DNA from 2 places in the Streptomyces lusitanus genome. Region 2 is predicted to be linked to the other one. Evidence: riboswitches for the same ligand, from Rfam matches in the RefSeq annotation. Region 2 holds a riboswitch; the other holds the start of a gene.
What was found. Region 2 has a riboswitch for cobalamin ahead of metE (5-methyltetrahydropteroyltriglutamate--homocysteine S-methyltransferase). Riboswitches for the same ligand answer to the same signal wherever they lie in the genome.
Positions count from the first base shown of each region.

Region 1 (6,666 bases), on a different contig from region 2:
CAGCCGGAGCCGGGAAGGCGAAGCATGAGCACCGACGTCAGCAGTACGGAGAACGAGGGTGGGACCGCGGTCCGTACGGCACGCGTGCCCAAGTACTACCGGCTGAAGAAGCACCTGCTCGACATGACCGAGACCGCGCCTCCCGGCACGCCGGTCCCGCCCGAGCGCACGCTGGCGGCCGAGTTCGACACCTCGCGCACCACCGTGCGCCAGGCGCTCCAGGAGCTGGTGGTCGAGGGCCGTCTGGAGCGGATCCAGGGCAAGGGCACGTTCGTCGCCAAGCCCAAGGTGTCCCAGGCGCTCCAGCTCACCTCGTACACGGAGGACATGCGCGCGCAGGGCCTCGAGCCGACCTCGCAGCTGCTGGACCTCGGGTACATCACGGCCGACGACCGGCTCGCCGGCCTGCTCGACATCACCGCGGGCGGGCGTGTGCTGCGCATCGAGCGGCTGCGCATGGCCAACGGCGAGCCGATGGCCATCGAGACCACCCACCTCAGCGCCAAGCGCTTCCCGGCCCTGCGCCGCAGCCTGACCAAGTACACCTCCCTCTACACCGCCCTCGCCGAGGTGTACGACGTCCATCTGGCGGAGGCGGAGGAGACCATCGAGACGTCCCTGGCCACGCCGCGTGAGGCGGGCCTGCTGGGCACCGACGTCGGCCTGCCGATGCTGATGCTGTCCCGGCACTCGCTCGACCGGGACGGGCAGCCGGTGGAGTGGGTGCGGTCGGTGTACCGGGGCGACCGGTACAAGTTCGTCGCCCGCCTCAAGCGCCCCCAGGACTGAGCCAAGCGGGGGCCCGCCGGGCGCCGGCCACCCGGCCGCAAATCCCGGCATACCGGGTGGTTGACAGGATTTTCGTTGCTGTTGCCTCTCGGTTGCGCTGCTGCTGCATACCGCCCCTCTCACGGGGGGTTACGACGCCCCCGCGCCCTCACCTACATTGCCGCGAGCCAACGTCGGCGATCAGTGAGGGGACGGGAGCCGTCTGATGTCGCAAACCCCGCAAACAACTCCAGGGCCGGTGGTGACGCCTGTGCGCGTCGTCATCGGCCTCTGCCTGCTCGCACCATTCGTCGCCATGCTGTGGGTCGGGTCCTACGCCAAGACCGACCCGGTGCTGATCGGCATCCCCTTCTTCTACTGGTACCAGATGCTGTGGGTGCTGATCTCGACCGTCCTGACGATGGTCGCGTACAAGCTCTGGCAGCGTGACCAGCGCGCCCGCGCGGACCGGAAGGGCGGTGCGGAGCAGTGAACGACGGCGTGAACGGCGTGGCACTCGCCGTCTTCATCTTCTTCTTCCTGCTCGTCACCGTGATGGGCTTCCTGGCCGCGCGCTGGCGCAGGGCCGCGAACGAGCACACCCTCGACGAGTGGGGCCTGGGCGGGCGCTCGTTCGGCACCTGGGTCACCTGGTTCCTGCTGGGCGGCGACCTGTACACCGCGTACACCTTCGTGGCCGTCCCGGCGGCGATCTACGCGGCGGGCGCGGCCGGCTTCTTCGCGGTGCCGTACACGATCCTGGTGTACCCGCTGATCTTCACCTTCCTGCCCCGGCTGTGGTCGGTGTCGCACAAGCACGGCTATGTGACGACCTCCGACTTCGTGCGCGGGCGGTTCGGCTCGAAGGGTCTTTCGCTGGCCGTCGCGGTCACCGGCATCCTGGCGACGATGCCGTACATCGCGCTCCAGCTGGTCGGCATCCAGGCCGTGCTGGACGTGATGGGCGTCGGCGGCGGCGAGAACACCAACTGGTTCATCAAGGACCTGCCGCTGCTCATCGCCTTCGGTGTGCTGGCCGCGTACACCTACTCGTCGGGGCTGCGGGCGCCCGCGCTGATCGCGTTCGTCAAGGACACGCTGATCTACATCGTGATCGCGGTGGCGATCATCTACATCCCGATCAAGCTGGGCGGCTTCGACGAGATCTTCGCCAAGGCGACCGAGGCGTACAGCCAGACCAACCCGGCCACGGGCGCGCCGCGCGGCGCTACGGTGCCGGGCGAGGCGGGCCAGTGGACGTACGCCACCCTCGCGCTGGGCTCGGCGCTCGCGCTGTTCATGTACCCGCACTCGATCACCGCGACGCTGTCCTCGCGCAGCCGTGAGGTGATCCGCCGCAACACCACGATCCTGCCGCTGTACTCGCTGATGCTGGGCCTGCTGGCGCTGCTCGGGTTCATGGCGATCGCGGCCGGGGTGAAGGTGCAGAACGGCCAGCTGGCCATCCCGCAGCTGTTCGAGAACATGTTCCCGGACTGGTTCGCCGGTGTGGCCTTCGCGGCCATCGGCATCGGCGCGCTGGTGCCGGCGGCGATCATGTCGATCGCGGCGGCGAACCTGTTCACCCGCAACATCTACAAGGACTTCATCAAGCCGGACGCGACGCCCAAGCAGGAGACCGCCGTCTCCAAGGTCGTGTCCCTGCTGGTGAAGGTGGGCGCGCTGGTCTTCGTGCTGACCATGGACAAGACCGTCGCGATCAACTTCCAGCTGCTGGGCGGCATCTGGATCCTCCAGACCTTCCCGGCGCTGGTGGGCGGCCTGTTCACCCGCTGGTTCCACCGCTGGGCGCTGATCGGCGGCTGGGCGGTCGGCATGATCTACGGCACGGTCGCCGCGTACGGGGTGGCCTCGCCGACGCAGAAGCACTTCGGCGGGTCCTCGGACGAGATCCCGGGCATCGGGGAGATCGGCTACATCGGTCTCACCGCGTTCGTGCTCAACGTGCTGGTCACGGTCGTCCTGACCTTCGTCATGCGGGCGGTCAAGGCGCCGGAGGGCGTCGACGAGACCAAGCCGCAGGACTACACGGCGGACGCCGGCGACCCGGGCGTCCAGGTGGAGCTCCCGCCGGCCACGGCGGGCAGCGCGCACTGACGCCGTCGCGTCCAGGGCAGCGGGCCGCCGGTGGAAAACCGGCGGCCCGCTGTCGTACCCGTACGGCAGACTCCCCTCATGGACATCGTCATCCGGCCGGTGACGGCCGGCGAACACGCGGAACTCGGTGAGATCACCGCCCAGGCCTATCTCGGCGACGGGCTGCTGGACTTCGGGGAGAGCGACAGCTACCTCGGCGAGCTGCGGGACGTGGCGAAGCGGGCGGCGGCGGCCGAGGTGCTGGTCGCCGTGGAGCACGGCGCGCTGCTGGGCGGGGTGACCTTCGTGCCCGGCCCGGGGCCCATGGCCGACATCGCGGAGCCGGGCGAGGCGGAGATACGCATGCTGGCGGTCTCCCGCGACCACCGCGGCCGGGGCGCCGGCGAGGCGCTGGTGCGCGCCTGCGTCGACCGGGCGCGGGCGCTCGGCCGGGAGCGGATGGTGCTGTCCACCCAGCGCACGATGCACGCCGCGCACCGGGTCTACGAGCGGCTGGGCTTCACGCGCGCCCCGGCGCGGGACTGGAATCCGCTGCCGGAGCTGGACGACATCATGCTGGTGGTCTACGAGCTGACGCTCTGACGGCTCCGCGCGGGCCGTCGCCCGGCCCGCGCGACACAACATATGGGTCCGCCAGCCGCACCCGGCACAAGATGTATGCTCGTGCTCGCTGTCGTCGCAGGGGAATCCGGTGCGAATCCGGAACTGTCCCGCAACGGTGTACCCATGCCTGCCCACGGGCGCGCACGGGAGTCAGTCCGAGGACCTGCCGACAGTGCGCCCGGCCCTTCCGGTCCGGGTGCCCTGACGTCCGGGCCTCGCGGAATGGGCCGGTGGACGCGACGCCGCGTGCGTTCGTGTGCTGCCCCCTGCGCTCTTCGAGGCCCCCGTGCCGAGCGAGGGAGAGCCACACGTGACCATCGCGCCAGCCGATCCGGCTTCAGCGACCCGCGTGACCGAGGAGAGCGACGGTCCCGGTGCCGCGCTGCTGCGGACCCTGACCCAGCTGACCGCCGACCTGCCCGACGCCGACCCCGGCCGGGTGGCCGCGGCCGCGCTGCGCGGCCGGTCCGCCGCCGCCGACGAGGCGGAGCTGCGGGAACTGGCCACCGAGGCGGCCGCCGGGCTGATCTCCGAGGACCCCGCCTACTCCCGGCTCGCCGCCCGGCTGCTGACCCTCGCCATCCGCGCCGAGGCCGCCTCGCAGGGCGTCACCTCGTTCACCGGGTCGGTCGCGACCGGGTACCGCGAGGGTCTGATCGCCGACCGCACCGCCGCCTTCGTCCGGCTCCACGCGGCCCGTCTGGACGCGCTGGTCGACACCGGCGCCGACGACCGCTTCGGCTACTTCGGGCTGCGCACCCTGCACAGCCGCTACCTGCTGCGTCACCCGGTCACCCGCAAGGTCGTCGAGACGCCCCAGCACTTCCTGCTGCGGGTCGCCTGCGGGCTCGCCGAGGACGACAGCGAGCGGGCGCTGGAGGAGGTCGCCGCGCTGTACGGGCTGATGAGCCGGCTGGACTACCTGCCCTCCTCCCCCACGCTGTTCAACTCGGGCACCCGCCACCCGCAGATGTCGTCCTGCTACCTCCTGGACTCCCCCGCGGACGAGCTGGACTCCCTCTACCAGCGCTACCACCAGGTCGCCCGCCTGTCGAAGCACGCCGGCGGCATCGGCCTGTCCTTCTCCCGCGTCCGCGCCCGGGGTTCGCTGATCCGCGGCACCAACGGGCACTCCAACGGCATCGTGCCGTTCCTGAAGACGCTGGACGCCTCGGTCGCCGCCGTGAACCAGGGCGGCCGGCGCAAGGGCGCGGCGGCGGTCTACCTGGAGACCTGGCACGCGGACATCGAGGAGTTCCTCGAACTGCGCGACAACACCGGTGAGGACGCCCGCCGTACGCACAACCTGAACCTGGCGCACTGGGTGCCGGACGAGTTCATGCGCCGCGTCGACGCCGACGGGCAGTGGTCGCTGTTCTCCCCGGTGGACGTGCCCGAGCTGGTCGACCTGTGGGGCGAGGAGTTCGACGCGGCCTACCGCGCCGCCGAGGCGAAGGGCCTGGCCCGCAGGACGATCCCGGCGCGCGAGCTGTACGGCCGGATGATGCGCACCCTCGCGCAGACCGGCAACGGCTGGATGACGTTCAAGGACACCGCCAACCGCACCGCCAACCAGACCGCCGAGCCGGGACACGTCGTCCACTCCTCGAACCTGTGCACGGAGATCCTGGAGGTCACCGACGACGGGGAGACGGCGGTCTGCAACCTCGGCTCGGTCAACCTCGCGGCCTTCGCCGGCGGGGACGGCATGGACTGGGAGCGTCTGGACGCGGCGGTCCGCACCGCCGTGACGTTCCTGGACCGGGTGGTCGACATCAACTTCTACCCGACCGAGGAGGCGTCCCGGTCCAACAGCCGCTGGCGTCCGGTGGGTCTGGGCGTGATGGGGCTCCAGGACGTGCTGTTCCGGATGCGGCTGCCCTTCGACTCCCCCGAGGCGAAGGAGCTGTCCACCCGGATCGCCGAGCGGATCATGCTCGCCGCGTACGAGACGTCGGCCGCCCTCGCCGAGCGGCACGGCCCGCTGCCCGCCTGGGAGAAGACCCGCACCGCGCGGGGCGTGCTGCACCCCGACCACTACGGCGTCGAGCTCGCCTGGCCGGAGCGCTGGGCGGCGCTGCGGACCCGGATCGCCGCCACGGGCCTGCGCAACGCGCTGCTGCTGGCGATCGCGCCCACCGCGACCATCGCGTCCATCGCCGGCGTGTACGAGTGCATCGAGCCGCAGGTGTCCAACCTGTTCAAGCGCGAGACGCTGTCCGGGGAGTTCCTCCAGGTCAACTCCTACCTGGTGGAGGACCTCAAGCGGCTCGGCGTGTGGGACGCGCGCACCCGGGAGGCGCTGCGCGAGGCGGGCGGCTCGGTGCAGGACTTCGCCTGGATCCCCGAGGACGTACGGCGGCTGTACCGCACGGCGTGGGAGATCCCGCAGCGCGGTCTGATCGACATGGCCGCCGCCCGCACCCCGTTCCTGGACCAGGCGCAGTCGCTGAACCTGTTCCTGGAGACGCCGACCATCGGCAAGCTCTCCTCGATGTACGCCTACGCCTGGAAGCAGGGGCTGAAGACCACCTACTACCTGCGCTCCCGCCCGGCGACCCGGATCGCCCGCGCGGCCCGCGCCGCCGTCCCCGTCCAGCAGCCGGCCGACCCCGAGGCCGTCGCCTGCTCCCTCGAGAACCCCGAATCCTGCGAGGCCTGCCAGTGACCACCAGCACGACCAAGAACCTGCTCGACCCCGGCTTCGAGCTGACCCTGCGCCCCATGCGCTACCCGGACTTCTACGAGCGCTACCGGGACGCGATCAAGAACACCTGGCACGTCGAGGAGGTGGACCTGCACTCGGACGTCGCCGACCTGGCGAAGCTGACGCCCGAGGAGCAGCATCTGATCGGCCGGCTGGTGGCGTTCTTCGCCACCGGCGACTCGATCGTGGCGAACAACCTGGTGCTGACGCTGTACAAGCACATCAACTCGCCCGAGGCCAGGCTGTACCTGTCGCGGCAGCTGTTCGAGGAGGCCGTGCACGTCCAGTTCTACCTGACCCTGCTGGACACCTATCTGCCCGACCCGGACGACCGGGCGGCGGCCTTCGCGGCCGTGGAGAACATCCCGTCCATCCGGGAGAAGGCCGAGTTCTGCTTCCGGTGGATGGACTCGGTGGAGAAGATCGACCGGCTGGAGTCGAAGGCCGACCGGCGCCGCTTCCTGCTGAAC
Region 1 is NZ_JBHRWL010000002.1:537,420-544,085, reverse strand. It holds gene ACFOSY_RS03915 (GntR family transcriptional regulator) at 25-789, shown strand; gene ACFOSY_RS03910 (DUF3311 domain-containing protein) at 995-1,261, shown strand; gene mctP (monocarboxylate uptake permease MctP) at 1,258-2,886, shown strand; gene ACFOSY_RS03900 (GNAT family N-acetyltransferase) at 2,965-3,468, shown strand; cobalamin riboswitch at 3,544-3,674, shown strand; gene ACFOSY_RS03895 (ribonucleoside-diphosphate reductase subunit alpha) at 3,800-6,157, shown strand; gene ACFOSY_RS03890 (ribonucleotide-diphosphate reductase subunit beta) at 6,214-6,666, shown strand, end outside.
Region 1: it holds a riboswitch for cobalamin, as region 2 does, so the genes downstream of both, ACFOSY_RS03895 (ribonucleoside-diphosphate reductase subunit alpha) here and metE (5-methyltetrahydropteroyltriglutamate--homocysteine S-methyltransferase) in region 2, are expected to answer to the same signal.

Region 2 (6,666 bases):
GAACCGTTCGACTCGCCCGGCGGTGTCCAGGACCCGGGCGGTGCCCGTGTAGAAGGGGTGGCTGACGTTCGAGATTTCGACGTCGACCACCGGGTAGGTGGTGCCGTCCTCCCACTCGATCGTCTTGTCACTGGTCATGGTGGAGCGGGTGAGGAACGCGTAGTTCGCGGCACGGTCGCGGAAGACGACGGGACCGTACGCGGGGTGGATTCCGGGCTTCATGGGGCGTCCTTGGGATCGGAGGTCGGTGGCGTGGTGCGGGAGGTCAGCGTTCCTCGCGGAAGTCGACGTGGCGCCGGGCGACCGGGTCGTACTTGCGCAGGACCATGCGGTCGGGGTCGTTGCGGCGGTTCTTGCGGGTGACGTACGTGTAGCCGGTTCCCGCGGTGGAGCGGAGCTTGATGATCGGGCGTACCTCATTGCGTGCCATGAGCGGTACTATATGGGAATGGTTTCCATTACCAAAAACTAGCCCCGTCTCAGGTGAGAGGTAGGTACGACCTTGTCCGCCCACTGCCAACTGACCGGCGCCCAGCCGGGCTTCGGCAACACCATCTCCCACTCGCATCGGCGCACCTCGCGCCGTTTCGACCCCAACATCCAGCGCAAGCGCTACTGGCTGCCCAGTGAGGGGCGGTACGTCCGGCTGACGCTCAGCGCGAAGGCGATCAAGACCGTCGACAGCATCGGCATCGAGGCCGCCGTGGCCCGCATCCGCGCCCGAGGGGGGAAGGTCTGATGGCCAAGAAGAGCAAGATCGCGCAGAACGAGAAGCGCAAGGCGGTCGTCGAGCGGTACGCGGCCCGCCGCGCGGAGCTGAAGGAGATCATCCGCCGGCCGTCCTCCACCGACGCCGAACGCCGGGCCGCAGTGGAAGAACTGCGGCGCCAGCCCCGCAACGCGAGCGCCACCCGAGTACGCAACCGGGACAGCGTGGACGGGCGGCCGCGCGGTCACCTGCGGAAGTTCGGCCTGTCGCGCGTCCGCGTGCGGGAACAGGCCCACGCCGGCTTCCTGCCCGGGGTCACCAAGTCCTCCTGGTAGACCCTCCGCTGGCGCGACGGGCCCCGGGTCCGGCCGTGACTCGGCGGAGTCATGGCCGGACCGGAGGCGCTGAGCGTGCCTGCGGACGTCAGGGCAGGCACAGGCAGCTGAGCCCGGTGGCCCTCGGCCGGGGAGAGCCGCTGCGCGGCGGTGGCGGACGTGACGAACAGGTAGGGCCCGGTCGCGTGCGGGGGGCATGAAATCGAACGAGTAGGAGCGGCCTCTAGAAGCTGGCCCGCCTCCCCCTGGCGGCGCCCGCGAGTCCCCTCCGCTTGCGCGAACCGCTCCCCGCGGTGGGGCGGTCCTGTGGAGGGTGGAGGCCGGGGCACCGGTGGCGCCCCGGCCTCTCGGGTCGTGCGGGTCAGGACCCGGACAGCTCGTCGCGCACGGTGCGGGCGGCGGCGACCAGGTTTTCCAGCGAGGCGCGGGTCTCCGCCCAGCCGCGGGTCTTCAGGCCGCAGTCGGGGTTGACCCACAGCCGCTCCGCCGGGATGGCCTGCAAGCCGGTGCGCAGCAGGTCCGCGGCCTCCTCGGCGCTCGGGACACGCGGGGAGTGGATGTCGTACACGCCCGGGCCCGCCTCACGCGGGTAGCCGTGAGCGGCCAGCTCGTGGGCGACCTGCATGTGTGAGCGCGCGGCCTCCAGGCTGATGACGTCGGCGTCGAGGTCGTCGATGGCCTGGACGATGTCTCCGAACTCGGCGTAGCACATGTGGGTGTGGATCTGGGTGTCCGGCCGCACGCCGCCGGTGGTCAGGCGGAACGCCTCGGTGGCCCAGGCCAGGTAGGCCGAGTGCTCGGCGGCGCGTAGCGGCAGGGTCTCGCGCAGGGCCGGTTCGTCCACCTGGATGACGGACGTGCCGGCCGTCTCGAGGTCGGTGACCTCGTCACGCAGGGCGAGGGCGACCTGGCGGGCGGTGTCGGCGAGAGGCTGGTCGTCGCGGACGAAGGACCAGGCGAGCATGGTGACCGGACCGGTGAGCATGCCCTTGACCGGCCGGGAGGTGAGGGACTGGGCGTACGTCGTCCAGCGCACGGTCATCGGCTCGGGCCGGGAGATGTCGCCGGCCAGGATCGGCGGGCGGACGTACCGGGTGCCGTAGGACTGGACCCAGCCGTGCCGGGTGGCGAGGTAGCCGGTGAGCTGTTCGGCGAAGTACTGGACCATGTCGTTGCGTTCGGGCTCGCCGTGCACGAGGACGTCGATGCCGGTTTTCTCCTGGAAGGAGACGACCTCCTGGATCTCCGCCTTGACGCGTTCCTCGTAGGCGGCCGTGCCGATCCGGCCGGCCCGCAGGTCCGCACGCGCTGCCCGCAGTTCGCCGGTCTGCGGGAAGGAGCCGATGGTGGTGGTCGGCAGCAGCGGCAGACCGAGGTGCTCCCGTTGGGCGGCGGCCCGCTCGGTGTAGGGCTGGGAGCGTCGGGCGTCGGCTTCGGTGACGGCGGCGGCGCGGGCGCGCACGGCCGGGTCGTGGGTGATGGGGGAGCCGGCACGGGAGGCGAGGTCGGCGCGGTTGGCGGCGAGTTCCGCGGCGATCGTGTCGGCGCCCTGGGCGAGGCCCTTGGCGAGGGTGACGACCTCGGCGGTCTTCTGCCGGGCGAAGGCGAGCCAGCGCAGGATCTGCGGCTCGATGTCACGCTCGGCCGACGCGTCCAGCGGCACGTGGAGGAGGGAGCAGGAGGCGGCCACGTCGACCCGGCCGGCCAGCCCGAGCAGGGTGGCGAGGGTGGACAGGGACTTCGCCAGGTCGTTGACCCAGATGTTGCGGCCGTTGACGACGCCGGCGACCAGCCGCTTGCCGGGCAGTCCGCCGACGGCGGCCAGAGCCTGAAGGTTTCCGGCCGCGGACTCGGTGAAGTCCAGGGCGAGGCCCTCGACCGGCGCCTTGGCCAGCACCGGCAGGGCGTCACCGAGCCGGTCGAAGTACGAGGCGACGAGCAGCTTGGGCCGGTCGGTGAGGGCGCCGAGGTCGCGGTAGGCGCGGGCGGCGGCGTTCAGCTCGGCCGGGGTACGGTCCTGGACGAGCGCCGGTTCGTCCAGCTGGACCCACTCGGCGCCCGCCGCCCGCAGGTCGGCCAGAATCCGCGCGTAGACCGGCAGCAGCCGGTCCAGGAGGGTGAGCGGTTCGAAGTCCGCCGACACGCCGGGCGCGGGCTTGGCGAGCAGCAGGTAGGTGACGGGGCCGACCAGGACCGGCCGGGCGCTCAGCCCCAGCGCCAGGGCCTCCTTCAGCTCGCCGACCTGCTTGCCCGAGTCGGCCGTGAAGACGGTGTCGGGGCCCAGCTCGGGCACCAGATAGTGGTAGTTGGTGTCGAACCACTTCGTCATCTCCAGCGGCGCGACGTCCTGCGTGCCGCGGGCCATGGCGAAGTAGCCGTCCAGGGCGTCGGTCTCGACGGCGACGCGATGCCGCTCGGGGATCGCGCCGAGGGCGACGGTGGTGTCGAGGACATGGTCGTAGTACGAGAAGTCACCGGTCGGCACCTCGTGGACGCCGGCGTCGGCGAGCTGCTGCCAGTTGTCCCGGCGGAGTTCGGCTGCGGTCTCCCGGAGGGCGTCGGCGGTGACGCGGCCCTTCCAGTAGCCTTCGATCGCCTTCTTCAGCTCCCGGTTCGGGCCCTGGCGGGGGTAGCCGTACACGGTGGCCCGTGCTGCCGCGGCTGCGGACTTCGCTGTCACGGAGATCTCCTTCGCGAGACGATTCCCTGAGATCCCGGCGACGGGACGAGAGCGCGAAGGGGTGACGAACCGGACGGCACGAAGCGCGCCCGGCAAGGCACGGTCGTCCGCCCGGTATGTACTCCCCGGACTTGGTCCAGGGGTGCCCACAACCCGCCCACGAGGTCACCGGGATGTCCGCGCACGAGTGGTTCGCGCGCGGGCAGGTGGCAGGTCTTCGGACTCGCGGGCACCTCTCGTCGTACCAAGTCGTACGAGACACCTACTGGCCGTCGCTTCCCAGGCCCGTACGTCGGACCCAGTGCGTATGACGGCGGTCGTTCCCGCTCACCGCTGCGGGGCAGTCCCGGATTCCCACCGGGTTCCCTCTTGCGACGCATCCCGCCTGGCGGACGGGGCGAACCAGCTGCATCCGTCACCCTACGGGGTCGTCGTGCCGGAAGGCAGCGCGACGTCCGTCATTCGGACAACGTGACGGGACGCCGAACCGGGAACGCCACAGAGGGGGAAACGCCGCCGGAGTGGCTCACGAACGTGACTCCTCGGGGAGGAAGGTCACCTGCGGGGCGCCCGTGCGTGGATGGGTGGTGACTTCCGCCGCGACTCCGTAGACCTCGGCCAGGAGTTGTGGGGTGAGGATCTCGGAGGGCGGGCCGGAGGCGGTGATCTCACCGTCGTTGAGGACGTAGAGGCGGTCGCAGTAGTAGGCGGCGAGGTTGAGGTCGTGCAGGGCGAGCAGCACGGTCGTGGGCAGGCGGCGCAGAGCGTCGAGGACGGACAGCTGGTGGCGGATGTCGAGGTGGTTGGTGGGTTCGTCGAGGACGAGGAGGGTGGGCTGCTGGGTGAGGGCGCGGGCGATGAGGACGCGTTGGCGCTCGCCGCCGGAGAGCCGGTCGAAGGGGCGGTCGGCCAGATGGACGGCGTCGACCGCGAGGAGCGCGCGGTCGATGAGGTCGGCGTCCTCGGGGGTGTCACCGGAGAGGAGCCGTTTGTGCGGGGTGCGGCCCATGGCGACGACCTCGCGGACGGCCAGGTCGAAGTCGGCGGCCGAGTCCTGGACCACCGCCGCCACGGTGCGGGCCAGTTGCCGCGCCGGAAGCGCCCAGGCGTCGTCCCCGTCGACCCGGACGTGCCCGGTGTCGGGGCGCAGGACGCGGTAGACGGCGCGCAGGAGGCTGGACTTGCCGCTGCCGTTGGGCCCGACGAGGCCGATGGTCTCGCCGGGGCGGGCGGTCAGGGAGACGTCGTGCACCAGGTGGCGGGCTCCGGCGGTGAGCGTGACGCCGTCGACGTGCAGTTCGGCCGGGGGCGTGTCGGTCGCGGTCATGCCACTCCTCGGTCGGTGCCGCGGCGGGCGTCCCGGCGCATCAGCCACAGGAAGAACGGACCGCCGCACAGGGCGGTGAGGACGCCGACGGGTATCTCCATCGGTGATGCGACCGTCCGTGCGGCGATGTCGGCCCAGACGAGGAAGACCGCCCCGCCGAGCGCCGCCGTCGGCAGGACCCGGCGGTGGTCGCCGCCGACGAACAGGCGCACGATGTGCGGCATCATCAGGCCGACGAAGCCGATCGGTCCGGCCGCCGCGACCAGCACGCCCGTCACGAGGGAGAGCAGCACGAACAGCCGGGCGCGGAAGCGGGCGACGTCCAGTCCCATCGTGGTGGCCGCCTCCTCGCCGGCCAGCAGCAGATTCAGGTTGCGGGCCTGCGCCAGGAGGACGCCGACGCCGAGCAGCAGGGCCGTGCTCGGCAGCCACAGCGTGCCCCAGTCGACGCCGCCGAGGCCGCCGAGGGTCCAGGCGAGGACCGCGCGGGCCTCGTTGCCGCGGTCGGTGGTGAGCAGCAGCAGATCGAGGAGCGCGGTGAGGACCGCCGCGATCGCCACTCCGGACAGCACCAGCCGTGACGAGGTGATGCGTCCGCCGGTGCGGGCGGTGGCGTACACGAGCAGGAGCGCGCCCAGGGCCCCCGCGAAGGCGGCCACCGACAGGGAGAGGGGCCCGAAGAGCGTGACCCCGAACACGATCACCGAGACCGCGCCGAGCGACGCCCCGGAGGAGACGCCGAGCAGGTAGGGCTCGGCGAGCGGATTGCGCAGCAGGGCCTGCAGGGCGGTGCCGATCACCGCCAGACCGGCACCGGTGACCGCACCGAGCAGCACCCGCGGCGCCCGCACGTCCACCACGATGGTCTCCCGGGCCCGCGACCAGTCCGGATCCTGCCAGCCGGCGCCCAGCGCGTGCGTCACGATGCCCCACACCTGGCCGGGCGGCACCTGGACGGAGCCGATCGCGAGGCCCGCCATGGCGGAGACCAGGAGCAAGGCGGTGAGTACGAGCAGTGTGACGGCCAACTTCGTACGGCCCGCCCCTGACGCGTCGGCCTTCCGCCGGCGCACCGCCTCTTCGGCGGGCGTGCCCGTGGCGGCCTGGGTCACCGGAAGCTCTCGGGGTGCAGTCCGCGGGCCAGGTCCTCGACCGCGTAGGCCGAGCGGATGCCGACCAGGGTGGCGGTCAGGGGCAGGACGACGAACCGCTTGTTCCTGACGGCGGGTACGTCGGCGAGCGCGGGCTGGGAGAGAAGGTACCTCTTCTTCTCCTCGACGCTTCCGGCGCCGGCGTAGTCGTAGATGGCGATGACGTCCGGCTTGCGCTCGACGACCTGCTCCCAGGAGACGTCGCCGAAGACGTCGTCCAGGTCGGCGAAGACGTTCTCGCCGCCGGCCAGGCGGATGAGCTCGGTGCCCAGGCTCTTGCCGCCCGCGGTGAAGGCGCTCTTGTCGCCGCTGTCGTAGACGAAGACGGACACCCGGGATCCGCCCTCGACCGCCGCGGTGGCCTTGCCGACGCGGCTTTGCAGGTCGGCGACCAGCTTGGCGGCCCGGTCCGGGACACCGAAGATCGTGCCGATGGTGCGGATCTCGTCGTAGGTGTCCTGCAT
Region 2 is NZ_JBHRWL010000007.1:173,075-179,740, forward strand. It holds gene ACFOSY_RS12605 (type B 50S ribosomal protein L31) at 1-222, opposite strand, end outside; gene rpmG (50S ribosomal protein L33) at 266-430, opposite strand; gene rpmB (50S ribosomal protein L28) at 503-739, shown strand; gene rpsN (30S ribosomal protein S14) at 739-1,044, shown strand; gene metE (5-methyltetrahydropteroyltriglutamate--homocysteine S-methyltransferase) at 1,406-3,724, opposite strand; cobalamin riboswitch at 3,916-4,146, opposite strand; gene ACFOSY_RS12630 (ABC transporter ATP-binding protein) at 4,251-5,051, opposite strand; gene ACFOSY_RS12635 (FecCD family ABC transporter permease) at 5,048-6,163, opposite strand; gene ACFOSY_RS12640 (ABC transporter substrate-binding protein) at 6,160-6,666, opposite strand, start outside.